4 regions of the Mycobacterium florentinum genome follow, and region 3 is predicted to be linked to each of the others. Evidence: predicted binding sites of a transcription regulator. Region 3 holds the regulator's gene; each other region holds the start of a gene.
What was found. The regulator LexA, encoded in region 3, represses DNA repair genes until DNA is damaged. The targets are predictions, from matches to a motif close to CGAACANNTGTTCG.
Positions count from the first base shown of each region.

Region 1: a site for LexA is predicted at 2,521-2,534, ahead of cofD (2-phospho-L-lactate transferase). Genes of this name have one in related genera too.
Region 2: a site for LexA is predicted at 3,277-3,290, ahead of G6N55_RS11465 (error-prone DNA polymerase). Genes of this name have one in related genera too.
Region 4: a site for LexA is predicted at 3,508-3,521, ahead of ruvC (crossover junction endodeoxyribonuclease RuvC). Genes of this name have one in related genera too.

Region 1 is NZ_AP022576.1:2,324,801-2,329,763, reverse strand. It holds gene G6N55_RS10890 (coenzyme F420-0:L-glutamate ligase) at 1-1,330, opposite strand, end outside; gene cofD (2-phospho-L-lactate transferase) at 1,327-2,316, opposite strand; gene G6N55_RS10880 (WhiB family transcriptional regulator) at 2,607-2,978, shown strand; gene G6N55_RS10875 (metallopeptidase family protein) at 2,990-3,412, opposite strand; gene G6N55_RS10870 (DUF3499 domain-containing protein) at 3,586-4,059, shown strand; gene G6N55_RS10865 (phosphomannomutase/phosphoglucomutase) at 4,127-4,963, shown strand, end outside.
Region 2 is NZ_AP022576.1:2,457,096-2,462,058, reverse strand. It holds gene G6N55_RS11480 (IS481 family transposase) at 1-657, shown strand, start outside; gene otsB (trehalose-phosphatase) at 682-1,731, opposite strand; gene G6N55_RS11470 (wax ester/triacylglycerol synthase family O-acyltransferase) at 1,773-3,140, opposite strand; gene G6N55_RS11465 (error-prone DNA polymerase) at 3,304-4,963, shown strand, end outside.
Region 3 is NZ_AP022576.1:1,498,173-1,503,135, forward strand. It holds gene G6N55_RS07045 (peroxynitrite isomerase) at 1-475, opposite strand, end outside; gene nrdR (transcriptional regulator NrdR) at 481-945, opposite strand; gene G6N55_RS07055 (LysM peptidoglycan-binding domain-containing protein) at 1,105-1,593, opposite strand; gene lexA (transcriptional repressor LexA) at 1,889-2,590, shown strand; gene G6N55_RS07065 (LGFP repeat-containing protein) at 2,610-4,963, opposite strand, start outside.
Region 4 is NZ_AP022576.1:1,372,836-1,377,798, reverse strand. It holds gene G6N55_RS06370 (polyamine aminopropyltransferase) at 1-1,370, opposite strand, end outside; gene G6N55_RS06365 (DUF350 domain-containing protein) at 1,367-1,822, opposite strand; gene G6N55_RS06360 (DUF4247 domain-containing protein) at 1,837-2,268, opposite strand; gene G6N55_RS06355 (DUF2617 family protein) at 2,265-2,777, opposite strand; gene G6N55_RS06350 (DUF4178 domain-containing protein) at 2,787-3,398, opposite strand; gene ruvC (crossover junction endodeoxyribonuclease RuvC) at 3,542-4,123, shown strand; gene ruvA (Holliday junction branch migration protein RuvA) at 4,120-4,734, shown strand; gene ruvB (Holliday junction branch migration DNA helicase RuvB) at 4,731-4,963, shown strand, end outside.

The sequences.
Region 1 (4,963 bases), 830 kb from region 3:
CGGGATTCACCGGGTCGCGCAACCCTCCGGGCTCCGCGGCGTAGCCGATCGCGATGCCGCCCAACGGCTCCCAATCGCCCGGCAGCTCCAGCTCGGCGCGGACCAAATCGGCGGCGAAGATCGTCGAGCCGATCCAGCAGCTGCCCACCCCCCGAACGGCCAGCGCCACCAACAACGCCTGCACGGCCGCTCCGACCGCGACGGTGAACATGGTGTGCTCGGCCTCGGTGCGCTCGGCATCCGAATAGGTGTGGGCGCCGTCGGGCACCAGCATCGGGATGACGACCTCGGGCGCGTCGTAGAGGATCTGACCGCGCGCCACCCGGCGATCGATCGCGTCGTCGGGCTTGCCGTCACCGGCAAGGTCGGTCCGCCACTTGTCCTGCATGCGGTCGAGCAGTCGCGTCCGGGTGGCCGCGGTGCGCAGCCAGACGAACCGCACCGGGCGGGTGTGGTGCGGGGCCGGCGCGGTCAGGGCCTCGGCGACGGCCGCCTCGATCAGCTCCGGCGGCACCGGCTCGTCGCTGAACCGGCGCACCGACCGGCGCAGCAGCTGCGCCTGTGCGCGTCCCTGCTCGATGGCCTCGGCGGTGCCGAGCCAGAACAGGTCTTCGGGACCGGGCCGCAGCAGCTGCCGGGCGGTGGTGCCGTCATCGACCACGGTGAGCCCGCGCACGACGGCCACCGGCATCGCGGTCAGCTTGCCCTTGACCAGATCGGCCGCGGCGGCCACCTCGTCGGCCACGGCGATCTCGGTGACCACCAACTCGTTGCCGTGCTCGTCGACCGCGCCCGAATAGCCGTGCAGCACAGCCAAACCCGCCGCCCCGATCGCGGCGTCGATCTGACCGTTGCGCCACGCCCGGCCCATGGTGTCGGTGATCACCACCGCGACGTCGACGCCGAGCTTCTCGCGCAGTGCCGCGCGCAGCGCCGCCGCACTGCCGTCGGGATCGACCGGCAGCAACGCGAGTTCGCTTCGGCCGACGTTGGATCCGTCCACCCCGGCGGCGGCCTGCACCAGCCCGAGCCGGTTCTCGGTGATCAGCGTGCGACCCTTGCGGGCCAGCACCCGCACGGCCTCGTCCTCGACCAGCTTGCGCCGGAGCTCGTCTCGCTCCTCGGGGTCCTCGGGCGCCGCCACCAGCCGGCCCTCGCATTTGGACACCACCTTGCTGGTGACCACCAGAACGTCGCTGTCGCGCAGCCACGGCGTGGCGGCGGCGATTGCCGCGCCGAGATCGTCGCCGGGGCGGAACTCGGGAAGCCCGGTGACGGGCAGGATCTCGACCGTCGCGGCGGTGCCATGCTCTTTCGGCGAACGGGTCACGGCGCCACGCCCGCAATGTCGAGTCCGGCCCGGACCATGTCGGCCGTCGCCTTGGGGTCGGTCATCAGCAGCGGCACCGCGCGCACCGCGACGCCGTCGATGTCGGCGTGGTCGCCCTCGTGCACCAGCCAGCAATCCAGTATCCCGGTGGCCGCGCGGGCGCCGTAATGCTTGCCGACCGCCTCCGCGGTGGACTCGACCCCGATCACCTCGAGGCAGGCATCGGCCATGCCGCGCAACGGCTTTCCGCCGATGATGGGGGAGTAGCCGACGATCGGCGCGGAAGCCGCCCGCAGCGCGCCGCGAATACCCGGGACGGCCAGGATCGCGCCGACGCTCACCACCGGATTGGACGGCGCCAGCAAGATGATGTCGGCGCCGCCGATGGCGTCGACCGCTTCAGCTGTGGCGCTGGCCGTTTCGGCGCCGACGAACGCGAAGCTGTGTGTTGTCACCTGGGCGCGGTAGCGCACCCACCATTCCTGGAAGTGGATCGCGCGCCGGCTGTCGTCGGCCGGATCGGCGATCACCACATGGGTTTCGCAACGGTCGTCACTGGCGGGCAGCAGGTGTGCGCCCGGTTGCCAACGGTCGCACAGCGCGGTGGTGATCGCCGAGAGCGGGTAGCCGGCGTTGAGCATCTGGGTGCGCACCAGGTGGGTGCCGAGATCGCGGTCGCCGAGCTGGAACCAGTCCGGCTGCACGCCGTAGCGTGCCAATTCCTCTTTCGCGTGCCAGGTTTCGTCCCGATGGCCCCACCCGCGCTCGGGGTCTACGCCTCCACCTAAGGTATACATGCAGGTGTCCAAATCCGGACAAACCCGAACCCCATGAATCCAGGCATCGTCGCCAATGTTGACGACGGCGGTCAGCTCATGGCCGGAATCTTGTCCCCCGGCTGCGAACTGACCCAGTCCGAGTAATTGTTGAACACCCAGCAGGAACCGGGCGCCGCCGACCCCGCCGACCAGAACGGTGACCTTCACATCGGACGACAGTACCGGCCGGGGACTTTGGTGAGCCTTTGTGACGGACACGCCGAAGGGGCGAAATAACAGAAACGCCGGAAATTGATCACGAGATGGTATGGAAAATCGCCGAAACGCTTGACCCGGCAGAATAACCCGTGTCTAATCACATCAGTGTCATTCCCGGTTGGCCGGCCGGTTCCGGTGTCGCAGACCGAGATTCGATCACTTGTTCGAATTGTCTGTCACATCAGAACAGCGGGACACAACCACTCTCTCAAAGACCAAGCTGAGGAGGCGTACGACGCATGTCTTACGAGCACCTACGGGGCGTCATGCCAAGCGCTGAGCGCGCCACGATCAGCTCCGCGCCGGCGCCGATTTCACGGCCCCACTTGACCGTGGTCCCTGATGCGCCAATAGCATTCGAGCCCGAGCCGTTGCCCGAGGCCGAACTCACTCCGGACCAATGGCAGGACCGCGCGCTGTGCGCGCAGACCGACCCCGAGGCCTTCTTTCCGGAGAAGGGCGGGTCGACCCGCGAGGCCAAGAAGATCTGCCTGGGCTGCGAGGTACGTCATGAGTGCCTGGAGTACGCCCTGGCACACGACGAGCGCTTCGGCATCTGGGGTGGTCTCTCCGAGCGTGAGCGCCGCCGCCTCAAGCGCGGCATCATCTGAGCCGACAAAACCTATTCGTCGTCGATCGTCGGGTCGATGACCGTGGGTTCTACGTCGAGATAGATGGCCACCTGAGCCACCAGAATCTCGTGCAATAACTCGCCAAGTTCGACGGTGTCTTTGGCGCGTCGTTCGATGGGCTTGCGGAACAAGACAATTCGTGCCCGCGTCGGGTTTCCCCGGACGTCGACCCCGGCGGGGATCAGCCGGGCCAGTGCGATCGGTCCGTCGGCGACGACCTCGGGCGGCCACTGCACGCTTTCGGGATCCTTGGCGGCGATGCGGGGAATCTCGTCGACAGCGACGTCGAGTTCCGACACTCGAGATTGCCAGCGTCGCTCGATAGGTTCGTAGGCTTCCAGCACCGCCATGTCGAATCGCTCGGCCCGGCTGCGCCATCCCGGCACCGTCGGCGGCAGCAAAGGCCCGCGCATATCGCGGCCGCGCCGAGTTGCCCGGTGCCCGGGCGTTCGGCCCGACGGCCGTCCGTTCCGCGGGAAACTGCGCGAATCACCCACGCGCCGATGGTAACGGTTGGACATCGTGCGCCGAACGGTTGCGCGTGTCCGGCGCTTCGGCGGCGTTTTCGCACGATAGCCTTTCCGACGTGAACGTTCCCCGTCGCTGCTGCCGGCCCGGGTGCCCGCATTACGCCGTGGCGACCTTGACGTTCGTCTATTCGGACTCGACGGCAGTCGTAGGCCCACTCGCGACCGCGCGCGAGCCGCATTCGTGGGATTTGTGCGTCGGCCACGCCAGCCGGATCACCGCGCCCCGCGGATGGGAGCTGGTGCGCCACGCCGGCCCGCTTAATTCGGAGCCCACCAATCCCGACGAAGACGACCTGGTCGCGCTCGCCGACGCCGTGCGCGAAGGCGGTTCCGCCGAGGCGGCCGTACCGTACGCGGGCGGCACCGGCATGCCGCTGAACGGATTTCCCCCGCAAGCGGGAGGTACCCCGCGCCTGCACCACACCGGAGCTCAGGCCACCGCACCCAGTAGCAATCTGTTCGCGCCGCCGGAAAAACGGTCCGGTCGCCGCCGGGGACATCTGCGGGTGTTGCCCGATCCGTCGGACTAGGGGGACGCTCGGGCCGATAGGCTGACGCCAAGAGCCAAATCAATCCATGGCGTCAAGGAGGCCCCGCATGTCTCGGCCCGCCGCGACTGTCCACCGTGTCATCAAGGCTTATGACATCCGTGGGCTGGTCGGCGAAGAGATCGACGAGTCGATGGTCGCCGACATCGGGGCCGCGTTCGCCGCGTTGATGCGTGGCGAAGGCGCGCAGCGCGTGGTGATCGGACACGACATGCGCGACAGTTCGCCGTCGCTCGCCGCTGCCTTCGCGACCGGGGTGACCGGCCAGGGCCTGGACGTGGTGCGGATCGGGTTGGCATCGACCGACCAGCTGTACTTCGCCTCGGGGACGCTCAATTGTCCGGGCGCGATGTTCACCGCCAGTCACAACCCCGCCGCCTACAACGGCATCAAGCTCTGCCGGGCCGCCGCCTTGCCGGTCGGCGCCGACACGGGGCTGAAGGTGATCACCGAAGACCTGATCGCCGGGGTACCGGCCTACGACGGGAAACCGGGGACTACCACCGATCGCGACGTGCTCTCCGGCTACGGCGAATTCCTGCGGTCGCTGGTGGCGACCTCCGGATTGCGACCGCTGCGGGTGGCGGTCGACGCGGGCAACGGGATGGCCGGTCATACGACTCCGGCGGTGCTCGGCGCCATCGACTCGATCACGTTGTTGCCGTTGTACTTCGAGCTCGACGGGTCGTTTCCCAATCACGAGGCGAACCCGCTGGACGCGGCCAACCTGCTGGATCTGCAGTTCTACGTCCGCGAAACCGGTGCCGACATCGGACTGGCCTTCGACGGCGACGCCGACCGGTGCTTCGTGGTCGACGAGCGCGGCATGCCGGTCTCTCCGTCGACGGTGACGAGCCTGGTGGCCGCGCGTGAGCTCGGCCGGGAA
Region 2 (4,963 bases), 960 kb from region 3:
AACCGGTTGTCCCACATCGATATCCGCACGGGTGAGCGGATTCGCCGCTACGAGCACGAACACCCAGGCTCGCTGATCCACGTCGATGTCAAGAAACTGGGCAACATTCCTGTTGGCGGCGGGTGGCGGTTCGTCGGACGTGCGCAGGGCAGCAAGAATCGCGCGGCGACGCCTGGCATCCGCCGCAGCCGCAATCGCGATGAGCTGCTCGGCCACGCCTTTGTCCATACCGTCGTCGACGACCACTCCCGGGCGGCCTATGCCGAGATCCACGACGATGAAACCGCCGACACTGCTATAGCGGTCCTACGCCGAGCAGTGAGTTGGTTCCGCGCGCGGGGAGTCGTCGTTGAACGAGTGATTTCCGACAACGGCAGCTGTTATAAGTCCAAGGCCTGGCGACACGCGTGTTCAGAGCTCGGCGTCAAGCCAAAACACACCCGCCCATATCGGCCTCAGACCAACGGCAAAGCAGAGCGCTTCCACCGCACAATGGCAGCAGAATGGGCATTCAGCCGTCACTACCACAGCGAAGCCCAGCGCCGGTCCGCATTAGCACCCTGGCTGCATACCTACAATCACCATCGGCAACACTCAGCGATCGGGAAGGTCCCGCCCATCACACGGTTGACCAACCTGCCTGGGCAGTACAGCTAGAGCGACGCCACCTGGCAGCGACCGTTAGAGGCGGCGGGCCAGCTGGTCGACGAACTCGGCGACCCGGGCCGGACTGTCCAGTGCGAACCGCGCTGAGGTGGCCCGGTCCCCATCGTCGTTGTGCCGCACCAGGATCGGTATGCCGGTGTCGCGTACCGCGTCGAATGCGTCCTCGTCGGTGATGTCGTCGCCGAAAAAAATCGGTGTCGGAGCCGCCGGCCCGTGCAGGTGATCGATCACCCAGTACAGGGTTTTTCCCTTGTCCCAGTCGACATCCGGACGCAGCTCGATGACTTCGCGGCCGGTGGTCACCCGCAGCGCGTCGCGCCGGCCCGCCGCCCGCACCGCGGCCGCCACCTCCCCGACGCGATCCCGGGCGGCGTTGCGATAGTGCACCGCCACGCCAAATCGCTTGTGCTCCACCACGACACCCGGGATCGACCCGAGGCGCTCGCGTAGCCGGGCGGCCGCCTGCTCCAGCACCGGTATGGCTGCGGCCGCGGCGTCGTTCTGGTGGTGGGTGCCGTCGGGTGCGGTCAGTTCGAAGCCGTGGCTGCCGGCATACCAGATGCCGGGCAGGCCGACGCGTGCCGTCACGTCGGCGAGGTCGCGGCCGGACAGGATCGCGACCGGGCAGCGCGCGGCCAACCGCTGCAGCGCGTCGCCCGCGCCGGGGACAAGCCGTGCGGAGTCCGGGTCGTCGACGATGTCGGACAGCGTGCCGTCGAAATCGAAGAACACCGCCGGGCGCCGGATCTCCTCGTCGAGGAGGAGCGATGCGTCGGGAAGCTGCGACATGCGCCGGTCCCCGGTGCGTACGGTGATGTCATTCCAGGCGTCGGGGGCCCCTACCTCGATGACCAACGCGAAGCCGCCATCGCGCGCGGCCGTCGCCACCGCCGCGTTCGACGCAACGACGACACCGCGCCCCGACCGGGTGTCGCCGTCCGAGCCGAAGGTGCCGGTGCCGACACCGGCATCGCGCAGTTGGACGATCAAGGCTTGCGGTGCGTCCAGCCCGGGGTCAAACAGCACCACGTCGTGGCGGCGCGGGTCGATGGTGACCGATGGCATTGATCAACCCTCTCACGGTGAGCAACGCCGCCCGGGTGGGGTCAGTGGCGCGCTCGCGCGGTCGGGTGACCGGCGGGTACGCCATTGGGCAGTGCGCGAGTCCGGCGCCTGCGGCGATCCTTGGTGAACAGCAGGACGGAGTCCTCGCTGAGCGCCGTCAGTCGCGCCATCTCCCGTTCGATCCCGGTGGCGAGCTGCTGGAGTTCGGGTGCGGCGTCGTAGTCGGCGGTGATCCCGAAGATCAGTTCGTCGCCGTAGCTCAGCACCGCGACCCCGCTGGACAGCTGCGAAGCCGTCGGCGGGATCGGCAGCAAGCGTTCCACGGTTGCGCCCATCAGCTCCAGCCGGTGCCGTGGGCCGGGGGCGTTGGTGGCCAGCGTCACGATGCCAGGTTGTGGTAGTCGGCTCAGTGCCAGTCGAACTGCCTTGGCGCACAAGGTAAACGGCATGGAGCTGGTGGCCAGTCCCTTGATGCTGGGGCCGGTGTTCTGCTGCTTGGGCTGGTTCAAGCTGCTGTGCACAATCCGCAGTCGCTGCACCGGATCGTCGTGCTCGACCGGGAGATACCGCAGCTTGTCCGAGATGTCGTCGGCCTTCTCCAGGGTGCGCAGCGAACCGGCGCGCGGTTGTTCGCCGCGGTGCAGCAGCACGGCCCGGAAGCCCTCGGTGATGGCGGCGAGCGCGACGTCGTTGGTGGTTACCCGGAACTTGCCGCACACCGCGTCGACGGCGGCGAGAGGTACGCGCACCGTGCTGTAGCACCGCATGGTGACCGCGGGGCCGGCCGACGATATGCGTGCCGCCGACCAGACCGTCTCGGCCAGGGTGCTCGTGACGGTGCTGGCGACGGTCGTGGCTTGCCAGAGCGCGTTGGCCCAGCCGGGCTGGCGGTCCTGCGCCGAATCATTGGCGGTTTCAACGTGATTGGCGAACATTTCGCTGTCGGAGTCGTCACAGAGCCGGGTGAGCAAGTGGGCCGCGGGAGTGGCGTCGGCGAGGTAATGGTGGACCTTCATCAGGATCGCCCATTTGCCCCTGAGCCCCTCGATGACCCAGCACTCCCACAGCGGCCGGTCCAATTCCAGGGGACGTTCCAAAGCGTGGGCGATCGCCCGCGACAGGTCGGCCTCGTCGCCCGGGCGGGGAACCGCGACCCGGCGCAGGTGATGGGTGAGGTCGAAACCCGGATCGTCGACCCAGTGCTGGGTGCCGCGCAACGGATGCGTCCGCAACACCTGGGTGCATCGCGGGATCGACAGAATCCGTTCTGCCAGAATAGTTTTGAGCCGCCCTAGGTTGGGCACGACGCCGTTGACGATCGCGACCGCTCCAGTCGCCATGCTCGCCTGCCGATCGGGGTCCGCTGCGGCGAGGAAGCGCGTATCCAATGCTGTTGTCAGCTGTACCATATTCAATTCCCGCCCCTAGTTGCCCCGTACCAGTATCTGCCGCGGCACCCCCGTCGCGGTAGATCCCAATCCGTTAAGACTGTGTTTAGAAGTTGAAGTCGCGTTTAACAACCGCTTTAACAACTCTGCACGAAATCGAACATGTGTTCGATACACTGGATGCGTGGGCTGGTTTAATGGACCGCCGAGTTGGGCGGAGATGGAGCGGGTGCTCGACGGCAAGCCGCGCCATGCCGGCGGCCCGGCGGCAACCGAGCAGCCCGACGATGTGCCGTCGTCGCGCAAGCGCGGCAGCTACCAGCCGCCGAGCCGGCAGCGGGCTCGCTCGGCTGTCGCGTATGCCGAGCTGCACGCGCATTCGGCGTACAGCTTCCTGGACGGGGCCAGCACCCCCGAGGAACTGGTCGAGGAGGCGGCCCGGCTGGATCTGCGGGCGCTGGCGCTCACCGACCACAACGGCCTGTACGGCGCGGCGCGGTTCGCCGAAGCCGCCGCCGAACTCGACGTGCGCACCGTGTTCGGCGCCGAGCTGTCGCTCGGTACGCAGGCCCGGACCGAGCAGCCGGACCCGGCCGGCCCGCACCTGCTGGTGCTGGCCCGCGGCCCGGAGGGCTACCGGCGGCTGTCGCGGCAGCTGGCGGCGGCGCATCTGGCCGGCGGTGAGAAAGGCAAGCTGCGTTTCGACATCGATACGCTGACCGAAGCCGCGGGCGGGCATTGGCACATCCTGACCGGATGCCGTAAAGGCCATGTCCGCCAGGCGCTTTCCGGCGGTGGGCCGGATGCGGCGGCGCGGGCGCTGGCCGATCTGGTGGACCGCTTCGGCGCCGGGCGGGTCAGCGTCGAGTTGACGCATCACGGTCAGCCCCTCGACGACGAACGCAACGCCGCGCTGGCCGGGATCGCGCCCCGCTTCGGGGTAGGCGTCGTCGCCACCACCGGAGCGCATTTCGCCCATCCGTCGCGCGGCAGGCTGGCCATGGCGATGGGTGCCATCCGGGCCCGGCAGTCGCTGGAGTCGGCCGCCGGATGGCTGGCCCCGCTGGGCGGCTCGCACCTGCGGTCCGGCGAGGAGATGGCCCGGCTGTTCGCCCAGCGACCCGAGACGGTGACCGCCGCCGCCGAACTCGGCGAGCAATGCGCGTTCGGGCTGGCGCTCATCGCGCCGCAGCTGCCGCCGTTCGACGTGCCCGCCGGGTACACCGAGGACAGCTGGTTGCGGCAGTTGGTGATGGCGGGAGCGCGCGACCGCTACGGCCTGCCCGAGGCCGCGCCGCGCGCGTACGCCCAGATCGAGCACGAGCTGAAAGTCATTGCCCAACTGACTTTTCCGGGCTATTTCCTGGTGGTGCACGATATCGCCCGGTTTTGCCGGGAGAACAACATCCTGTGTCAGGGCAGGGGATCGGCGGCCAACTCCGCGGTCTGTTACGCCCTGGGCGTCACCGCGGTCGACCCGGTGGCCAACGAGCTGTTGTTCGAGCGCTTCTTGTCGCCGGCCCGCGACGGGCCGCCCGACATCGACATGGACATTGAGTCGGATCAGCGCGAGAAGGTCATCCAGTACGTCTACGACAAATACGGCCGCGACTACGCCGCCCAGGTCGCCAATGTCATCACCTACCGCGGTCGAATTGCGGTGCGCGACATGGCCCGCGCCCTTGGCTACTCGCAAGGCCAGCAGGACGCGTGGAGCAAGCAGATCGGCCACTGGAACGGGCTCGCCGACTCGCCCGACATCGAGGGCATTCCCGAGCAGGTGATCGACCTGGCCACCCAGATCCGGAACCTGCCGCGGCACATGGGCATTCACTCCGGCGGCA
Region 3 (4,963 bases):
GCTGCAGCACCGCGGCGAGATGATGCTGCAGGGGTTGCCCGACCGCACCCATCCGCACCGAGTAGGAAAGCTGGTCGCCGTCGATGCGAAACGAACGGCCAAGCGCGGAGACCTCTTTGGCGGTCGGAGTCAATCCGACCGAGGTGGTGGCCAGCTCGATTTCGATGAGATCGCCGGTCACCGAAAAGGTGCCGACCTCGATTTCGGTGACGCCGCTGGGATGAGCCAGCACCAGCTCGACATGTCCGGGCTCCGGCACCCGAAGATAGCCGGTCTCGGCATGCATCGGTTTGCCGTCGGCAGCCCCTCTGGTCTTTTGGGCGTAGGCCAGAAACGGTTTACCCACATGGGAAAAGGCGATCTCTTCGAGATATTCGAAGGGCTGGATGGTGGGGTATTCGCCCGAACCGCGACCGGCCCAGGTGCCGAGCAGCGGCGCGAGTGCCTCGAGATCGGGATGTAAGTCGGTGGGCATGCGGGTCAGCTCGGAGTCGTTACTTTGCGGTGCTTGCGCAGCGCCGCGATCTCGCGTTCGAAATCGTCGGCCGACGAAAAGGACCGGTACACCGACGCGAAACGCAGGTACGCCACCTCGTCCAGGTCGCGCAAGGGGCCGAGGATCGCCAGGCCGACTTCGTGACTGGGGATTTCCGGCGAGCCGGCCGCACGCACGGTGTCTTCGACCTGCTGGGCCAGCAGGTTCAGCGCATCCTCGTCGACCTGACGGCCCTGGCACGCGCGGCGCACGCCCTTGATGACCTTTTCGCGGCTGAATGGCTCGGTGACACCGCTGCGCTTGACGACGGCCAGCACCGCGGTTTCTACCGTGGTGAAGCGTCGCCCACACTCCGGGCAGGACCGCCTGCGTCGAATGGCTTGGCCTTCATCGGTTTCCCGAGAGTCGATCACCCGGGAATCGGGATGGCGACAGAACGGACAATGCATGACCGCTCCTTCGCTGTGCCGGCAACTCGGAAGAACACTCCGAGCGTACCCGGGCGCTCCCTCGCCGGGCCAACGCAGCTGCCACACGGACGCTGCCGCCGACGGGCGAAACGAGGAGCCTTGGCGTAGAGCGGTTTTCGCACCGCACGGCGGGCGCGGTCAGCCGACCGGCGCGATCAGGGTCTGACCGGCCGCCAACGCCGGCGAGCTCAGGTTGTTGAGTTCGCGGATACGGTCGGCGACCTGGCGGGCCGGCGCCTCCGGCGCGACCCGATGTGCCACGTCCTGCAGGGACTCGCCCGGCTCCACCTGCACGACGGAGAGCCGGTCCGGCACTGGAGCGGCGGCGGAGTCGCCGTTGGCGATCTGACCGAGGTTCGCGACCAGGCCCAGCCAGAGCGTGATGATTCCGGCCATCAGGGCCAGGCCCACCGTCGTCCCCAGCGTGACCGGGCGGCGGCGGTGCGGCGCGGCCGACATCGAGACGCCTGTACCGCGATAGCACATCGGCGCTCCGGCCGGCCGTGACTGCACGGACCGGCGGGACCGTAGCACGCGCTCCTGGTCGTAGCGAGGACGTGCAACCAGCCCGTCGCTCGGGCGCCGCACGTTGCTGGTCCGCGGTGAGACTGTGTGCATGAGCGTCATGTGCGTTCCTCCGGTCAACTGATCGTCGCTCGTGTGTTCGACACTATCGCTCGTGTGTTCGAAATCCGAACATTTGAGCAAAGCGTGTCGCACGAGCAAAACGCTAGACCACGGCACCGACAACTTGTCCCGGTCGCTATCGGTGCCATGCAGCACAAGTACCCGGTCTTTTCACGAGTTACACCATTGTTATTCGTGGAGTGCCGCGGATCACTCTCCCGTGGAACCCGAGGTGGCGACACGCCAGTCGAACACATGTTTGATTCTCGGGTTACAGCAGGCTACATTCAGTGCCATGAGCGACAGCAACGACACCTCGGCAACCGGCTCCAACGCCCGGCTGCATGCCGTGGATTCATCGCTTACCCAGCGGCAACGCACCATCTTGAATGTCATCCGCGAGTCGGTGACCACCCGTGGATATCCGCCGAGCATCCGGGAGATCGGTGACGCCGTCGGGCTGACGTCGACCTCCTCGGTGGCGCACCAGCTGCGCACCCTGGAGAAGAAGGGCTTCCTGCGCCGCGACCCGAACCGCCCGCGGGCCGTCGATGTCCGCGGCGCCGACGACGCGGTCGCGGCCGCACCGGCCACCGAGGTCGCCGGATCCGACGCGGTGCCGGAGCCCATCTTCGTCCCCGTGCTCGGCCGCATCGCGGCCGGTGGACCGATCCTGGCCGAGGAGGCCGTCGAGGATGTCTTCCCGCTCCCCCGCGAGCTGGTCGGCGAGGGCACCCTGTTTCTGCTCAAGGTGGTCGGCGACTCGATGATCGAAGCCGCGATCTGTGACGGCGACTGGGTGGTGGTGCGGCAGCAGAACGTCGCCGACAACGGCGACATCGTCGCCGCCATGCTTGACGGTGAGGCCACCGTCAAGACGTTCAAGCGTGCCGGCGGTCAGGTGTGGCTGATGCCGCACAACCCGGCGTTCGATCCCATCCCCGGCAATGAGGCGACCGTGCTCGGCAAGGTCGTGACGGTGATCCGCAAGGTCTAGCGCCGGGAAGTCCGGCGCGTCAGTCGGCCTTCACGAAGCCGTTGACCAGCGCGGCTTCCTCACTGGACAACCAGATCTCGGCCAGCGTGTCGTGGTAGAGGTCGCTGTCCGGGGTGTAGTAGAGGCCGAAGCGCGCACTCGCCTTGATCGGATAGCCATCGGGTATCTGGTACGGGTCTTCCAACGGCATGTGAATCGTCGGGCGCCCGGCCGGGCTGAGCGCACCGATGGCCGCGACCGGCGCGATGTCCACCTCGTCGTCGTCCGCGGCGGCCGCGTGCCGTCCGGCTCTGCGTGCGACGCCGGACGCGGCGCCGAGCGCAGCGGCCAGGCTGGATGCGGCCCCACCCGTGGTGGCGCCACCGGCAGCGGCGGCACCGGCCGCACCGGCAAGATCCGGCGGCGTATGCGCCACGGCGACATCGGGATACGCGGGCTCCGGCTCTTCGGCGGGATAGGCAGCATCGGGATGGGCGGCGTCGGGCGGGGTGTGCGGGACAGCCAGGTCGGGATAGGCCGCCTCCTCCTCGCCGGCACCCGGATAGCCCGCCTCCGCATAGGCGGCATCCTCGTCCGCGAATTCCGGATAGCCCGCCTCGGCGGCGACGGCGTCGGCGTAGTCGTCCTCCGCGATGACCTCCGGATACGCGACCTCGGGCACCTCGGCGGCTTCGGGGTAGCCGGCTTCCGGGAGCTCGTCGGCGTAGCCGGCCTCGGTCAGGTCATCCGCCGACACCACGGGGATGGAATCGGTGTCGACCGAGTCGGGATCCCGCTCGTCGACCGCTAACTCATCCCACTCTTCCTCGGATACCGGCCGGGCCGCCTCGTCGTACCCCGCGTCCTCGTCCAGGTCGGCCGATTCGGGTCCGTGCGGCCACCTGGCGCGCGGCACGTCGTCGATGTCCCGGTGATCCGGTGCGTGCGCGTCGCTGAATGACAGGTGTTCGGTGGAGCTATCGCCGTATTCGGGTCCCCAGCGCGGCTCGCCCGCGTCGTCATAGCCGCCGACGTCGACGTCGCGCTCCAGGTCATAGGGTGCGCTGTTGCGACCGGCGCGATGCTTGCGCCACCGCAACGCCACGAACACCGCCAACAGCACCAGAACCAGCAGCGGGACCAGGGCGAACAGGTACCACCAGCTCCAGGTGAACCACTTCTTGGCGTGGGGAGGCATCGCCGAACCGCTCGGCTGGTTCTGCCCCGACACCTGTAGGCCCGACAACAGCGGAGCCAGGTTGGCCGGGTCAGTGGAGAAGGTGTTCTTGGCGCGGTTCCACGAGATCTTGCCGCCGGTGAACTTCTGCGAGATCACGTCGCCGTCGACGGTCTGATCGCCGACCGGCGCGCCCAGCTTTCCGGTGGGGCCACGCAGCTTGTCCCACGCGGCCTTCATGGCGCCGCGCACGACGAACGCGCCGTGATCGGACGTCCAGAAGATCACCGGCTTGTCGGCCGCCGAGAACGTGACGATCCGGCTGTTGGGGCTGATGCCGCCGTCGGACTCGTTGGCGGTCGGGAATCCGAGGTCGCTGCTGACCGGGCCACCGACGGCCTCGTACTTCGCCAGGATGTCGCTTTCGACGGCGGCCGCGCCGGTGGCCGGGCTGAAGAACACCTTGCCGCCGGCGAAGTTCTGGACGATGCCGTCGCCGCCGATCGGATTCTGACCGCCCTGCTTGGCGCCCAGCGGACCGTTGACGCCGCCGGCCGCGCGCCAGGCCATGTTGATGGCCGCGCCGGGATCGATCGCTACCTGCAGGCCCTTGAGCTGGTCGGCCAAATTCGCTGGCTCAGTGGTGAATTCCTTGGTCTTGCGATTCCAGGAGATCTGGCCGTTGCTGAATTTCTGCGAGGACACCTCGCCGTCATAGGTCTCGTCGGAGACCGGGGCGCCGAGCACACCGCCGGAGCTGCCGAGTTTGTCCCAGGCGGCATTCAGGGCGCCGCGCACGACGAACGCGCCGTGATCGGGCGTCCAGTAAATGACCGGCTTGTCGCTGGCCGAGAACGTCGCCACCCGGCTGTCCGGGCCGGCCAGGCCGGGCACCTCGTTGATGGTCGGAAAGCCCAGATCGCTACCGGCCGCACCGCCGAGCATGTCGTACTTTTCCAGGATCGGGCCGTAGATGAATTTGGCACCGGTGGCGGTGGTGAAGTACATCTTGCCGCCGTCGAAGTCGCACACGAAGCCGTCGGCGACCGGGTAGACATCGCCCTTGCGGGGTCCGAGCGGTGAGGTGTCGCCGCCGGCCTTGCTCCACTCGGCCATGATGGCGGCTTCGGCGTCACCGATCGGGGACGCTGAGACGGTGGGTGCCAACAGCACAACGGCCAACGCTGTGGTCGCCACGCTGATCAGCGCCCGACCCG
Region 4 (4,963 bases), 130 kb from region 3:
GTCGGCACATGCACGTGGTAGGGCGTGACCGCATACCCCGCCGAACGCATGGAAGACACCGTGCGCCAGAAGGCGGTCGGTGTGGAAAACGGGCTGCCGGCCTGGACCACGACCAGCCCGTTGGGTGAAAGTGCATGCGCGACAAGGGCATAGAACTCGGTTGAATACAGCCGGCCCAGCACCGGGGTGTCCGGGTCGGGCAGGTCGACGATGACCGCGTCGAAGCCATCGCGCGGTCGCAGCTCCGGGTGGGCGGCCCGAAGCCAGCGCATCGCGTCGTCGATCACGACGCAAACCCGCGGATTGTCCAGCGCACCGGCATTGGCCTCACGCAGGGTGGTGCGGGCGATCTCGATCACCGCGGGATCGAGCTCCACCTGCACGATCTTGTCGATTCCGTGCTGGCGCAACAGCTCTCGTGCGGCCAGCCCGTCGCCGCCACCCAGCACCAGCACCGAGTGTGCGCCCCTGCCGAGTGTGGGATAGACGAGGCTCTCGGTGTAGCGGTATTCGTCGCGGGTGGAGAACTGCAAACCGCCGTCCAGATACAGCCGGGTGTCGTTGCCGCGGCGGGTGACCACGATCTCCTGGTAGGCGGTGTGCCGGTAGGCGACGATCGGGTCGGCGTAAAGCCTTTGGCGGCTTGTCGTTTCGATGTCGTGCGCGTGCACCAGCAGCACGATCAGCAGCCCGAGGGCGGCGGTCAGGGCGCACAGCGCCGTGGCCAGCTGCGCGGTGGAGATCACCCGCCGCAGCAGGAACATCGCCACGATGGCCGCCGCGACGAGGTTGATGACGCCGGTGGCCGCCGCGCCGCGGATCATCCCGAGATGCGGCAGCAGCGCGAATGGCCAGACCAGCCCGCCGACCAGCGCCCCCAGATAGTCGGCCGCATTGAGATTGGCCAGCGTGCGGCCGGAATCGGTGGCGCCGGCGGTGCGCCCACGCTGCAGCAGCGTCATCAGCAGCGGCACCTCGGCGCCGACCAGGCCGCCGATCAGCGCGGTGCTCAGCGCCAGCACCCACGTCGACCCGATCGCGCCGTCCAGGAACGCGAACACCGCGTACAGCGCCGCGGCCGACAGCCCACCGATGATGCCCAGCAGCGCCTCGACCGCGACGAAGACGATGCCCGCATGCCGCAGCAGCGGTTTGACCAGCAGTGCGCCCACGCCCAGCGCCGCGATGTAGCCCGCGACGATCAGCGAGGTGGCGACGATGCCGCCGCCGTTCAGGCTGGCCGACAGCGTCAGCAGCGCCAATTCGTAGATGATGCCGCAGGCCGCGCAGGCCGCCACGGCGGCGAGCAACAGCGCCCGCCAGCGTATCGACGGCGCCGCCGGTCGCGCGGCTTCCTGCGTGGCGGTCATGAGACCGCGGCGGCCGTTACTCCTCCGACCGCCAACAGCATCAGCGCCACCGCGAACGAGCCGGGATGCAGCTCGGGCTCGTCGATGTGCTCGTGGAAACTGCCCGGGATCACCAGATGCAGGGTCAGCAGCGCGATTCCCAACAGGATCACGCCCATCAACCCGTACACCGCGACGCCGACGAGTCCCTGAGCCAATTGACTGTAGCTGTTCACGATGGCGCTGACGATCACGGTGGTCAGCGAGATGTACATCGCACTGGCGACCACGACGGCGTTGGGGCGGCGATCTACGAACACCAGCTGGCGCAGCTTGCCCGGGGTCAGCACGTCGACCATGTAGAAGCCGACGAGCAGGACGGCCATCCCGACGACGAAGTACAACAGCGTCGCGACGACGCCCTTCAGCACGGGGTCGAGATCCACGTTTCCGATATCGAAGGCGAGGTACACGGTTGTCTCCTTTGCTATTTGGTTCCACCCGGGCCGCCGGGACTGCCGCCGGAACCGCTCGACGGGGATCCGGGACTGAACCCGGGGCCGAGGAAGACATAGGAGCCGTGGCTGTATCCGGCGCCGAGGCTTTCGACGCGAATGCTGCACGGGTGGTTGCCATCCGGGCCGACGGTCACGATGTTGTCGCTGTAGCGCAGGTAGTCGTTGTTGTCGTTGTCGGCGCGGGCCTCGGGTTCCTGATAGTCCGCGAGCGTGTCGGCCACCTGATCGGGCGATCCGCTGCACAGGTAGCGCGTCCCGTTGACGTCGCGAGCGTACTCTCGATAGTTGCTCGCGATGTACTTCCCAATATCCTTCTGCAGCAATATGATTCCGATGATCAGCGACACCACCGACGCCAGGGCGAGCCCACCGGCCAGCCAGAACAGGTGTTTGCGGCTCACGGTCGCCACCGGCTCGCGGTCTGGACCACTTCACCGCCGGAACCAAGAGGGTTGTGCGGGTACAGGTGCCACGTCTGCCAGCGCCAGCCCGGGCCGTCGGGTTCGGCGGCCAGCACGGTCAGTGCGGCGTCATCGCCGGGGAATGTTCCGCCGAGCCAACAGGTTTCGGCTCGGCACCGCTCGCGCAGCTCGCGCGCCAGCCGGCGAAACGTCGCTTCGTCGTGCATGGCGGTGGCCGATTCCAGCGAGTACCCGGAGGCCTCGGCGTGCTCGGGCAGCTTGCCGGTCTCGCTGTCGGCGGTGCAGGACACCTGCTCGGAGAAGGTGCTGGCGGCGTGCTCGATCGTGACGAGGTGGGAGGCGCCGAGCACCCCGAGCCGCAGCGCGCCGCCATCGGGATGCCGCAGCGAATGGCTGGCCAGCAGCGGCGGTGCGGGCGCGTTGAGTGCGAGCCGCAGCCTGCTCCCGGACACGTCGGCCGGAGCTACGGCGAGCTGATAGAGCGGCACCGCGCGGACCTACGCGGTACCCGGCGCGGGCGCCGGGTAGACGGTGAGCTCGCCCGGCGACACCGGCTTGCCCGTCGAGATCTCCCAGGGCGTGCCGGGCGCCCAGCGCTCGAAGGAGAGCAGCACGCTCTGGTCGGCGTTGGCGCAGTCGACGAACTCCATCTCGCCGCCGGCCGGCAGGCCCGTCGTGCCCTCGGTCGTGTACGAGGCCCGGCCGCGTTCCGTCTCGTGAAACGCCATCCCGTCGACCAGATACTGGTCACCGGGTTGCAACGTGATGTCCTTGCGGGTGACCCACATGACGAGCTCGAGGCGCCCGTCGTCCTCTTCGACCGCGAACCACGTCGGCAGGTCGCCGCCCTCCAGCAGGTGCTCCCACCACACGAACGGTCCCTCGCGGAACGTCAGCGACCCGCGGACCACGTAGTCGATGCCGCCATAGCTGACGATGGCGCCCGGACCCAGCTGGCGGGGCCCGAATTGCGGCATCGCGTCGAACGACAGGGGGTCGCGGCGCCCGCGCGGCGCAGCCCGAGCCTTGGGCCGCCGCGACGCGATGACGAGCACCACGATGGACGCGATGAACAGCACCGCGGCCAGCACTACCAGCACTGTTCCCACCCAGGGCCTCCCGTCGCCGCGGCGGTGGAGCGAATGTCGGCTTAAGTTAACAGCTTTTGCCGGGTCCGCGTGTCCTGTCCGGTGGCGTCGGGGCCGACCGCTACGCTATCGAACAGCTGTTCGGTACTAGGTTGGAGCATGCTATGCGCGTGATGGGCGTCGACCCCGGACTGACCCGGTGCGGGCTGTCCGTGGTCGAAACCGGGCGCGGCCGCAATATCGTCGCGCTGGATGTCGACGTGGTCCGTACCCCGTCGGATGCCGCGCTGCCCAAACGACTGCTGACCATCAGCGACGCCGTCGAGCATTGGCTGGATACGCATCATCCCGACGTGATCGCGATCGAGCGGGTGTTCGCCCAGCACAATGTGTCGACCGTGATGGGCACCGCGCAGGCCGGTGGCGTGATCGCGCTGGCGGCGGCCAAACGCGACATCGACGTGCACTTCCATACCCCCAGCGAGGTCAAGGCCGCGGTCACCGGCAACGGCACCGCCGACAAGGCTCAGGTCACCGCGATGGTCACCAGAATCCTTGAGCTGCAAGCCAAACCGACGCCGGCCGACGCGGCCGATGCGCTGGCACTGGCCATCTGCCATTGCTGGAGGGCGCCGATGCTTGCCCGGATGGCGACGGCCGAGGCGATGGCCGCGCAACAGCGCCAGACCTATCGCGCCAAGCTGGCGGCGAAGGCCAAGGCCGCCAAGGCGGGAGCGGGCCGATGATCGCCTCGGTGCGCGGTGAGGTGCTGCAGGTGGCGCTCGATCACGTGGTGATCGAAGCCGGCGGCGTCGGCTACCGGGTGAACGCGACGCCGTCGACGCTGGCGACGCTGCGCCACGGCAGCGAAGCCCGCCTGATCACCGCGATGATCGTGCGCGAGGATTCACAGACCCTGTACGGCTTTGTCGACGGCGAGACCCGCGACCTGTTCCTGACGCTGCTGTCGGTGTCGGGTGTCGGGCCGCGGCTGGCGATGGCGACGCTGGCCGTGCACGACGCCGCGGCGCTGCGCCAGGCGCTGGCCGACGGCGACGTCACCGCGCTGACCCGGGTGCCCGGCATCGGAAAGCGCGGCGCCGAGCGCATGGTTCTCGAGTTGCGCGACAAGATCTATGCGGCCGGCGCGCCCGCGGCGGCGCCGGCGGGCGCGGGTCTCAATGGCCACGCGGTGCGGGGCCCGGTGATCGAGGCGCTGGTCGGCCTGGGCTTCGCGGCCAAGCAGGCCGAGGACGCCACCGACAACGTGCTGGCGGCCAGCCGCGAAAAGGGCGAGCAGGCAACGACTTCCGACGCGTTGCGGGCCGCGCTCTCGTTGCTGGGCAAGTCCAAATGAGCGACGACTATTCCGAGGACCATGCCGATCGCGACCTGTCCCCGGCGCTGACCGTCGGAGAGGGCGACATCGACGTCAGCCTGCGGCCCCGGTCGCTGCGGGAGTTCATCGGCCAGTCGCGGGTCCGCGAACAGTTGCAGCTGGTCCTCGAGGGCGCCAAAAACCGTGGTGGCACGCCGGATCACATCCTGCTGTCCGGGCCGCCGGGGTTGGGTAAGACGTCGCTGGC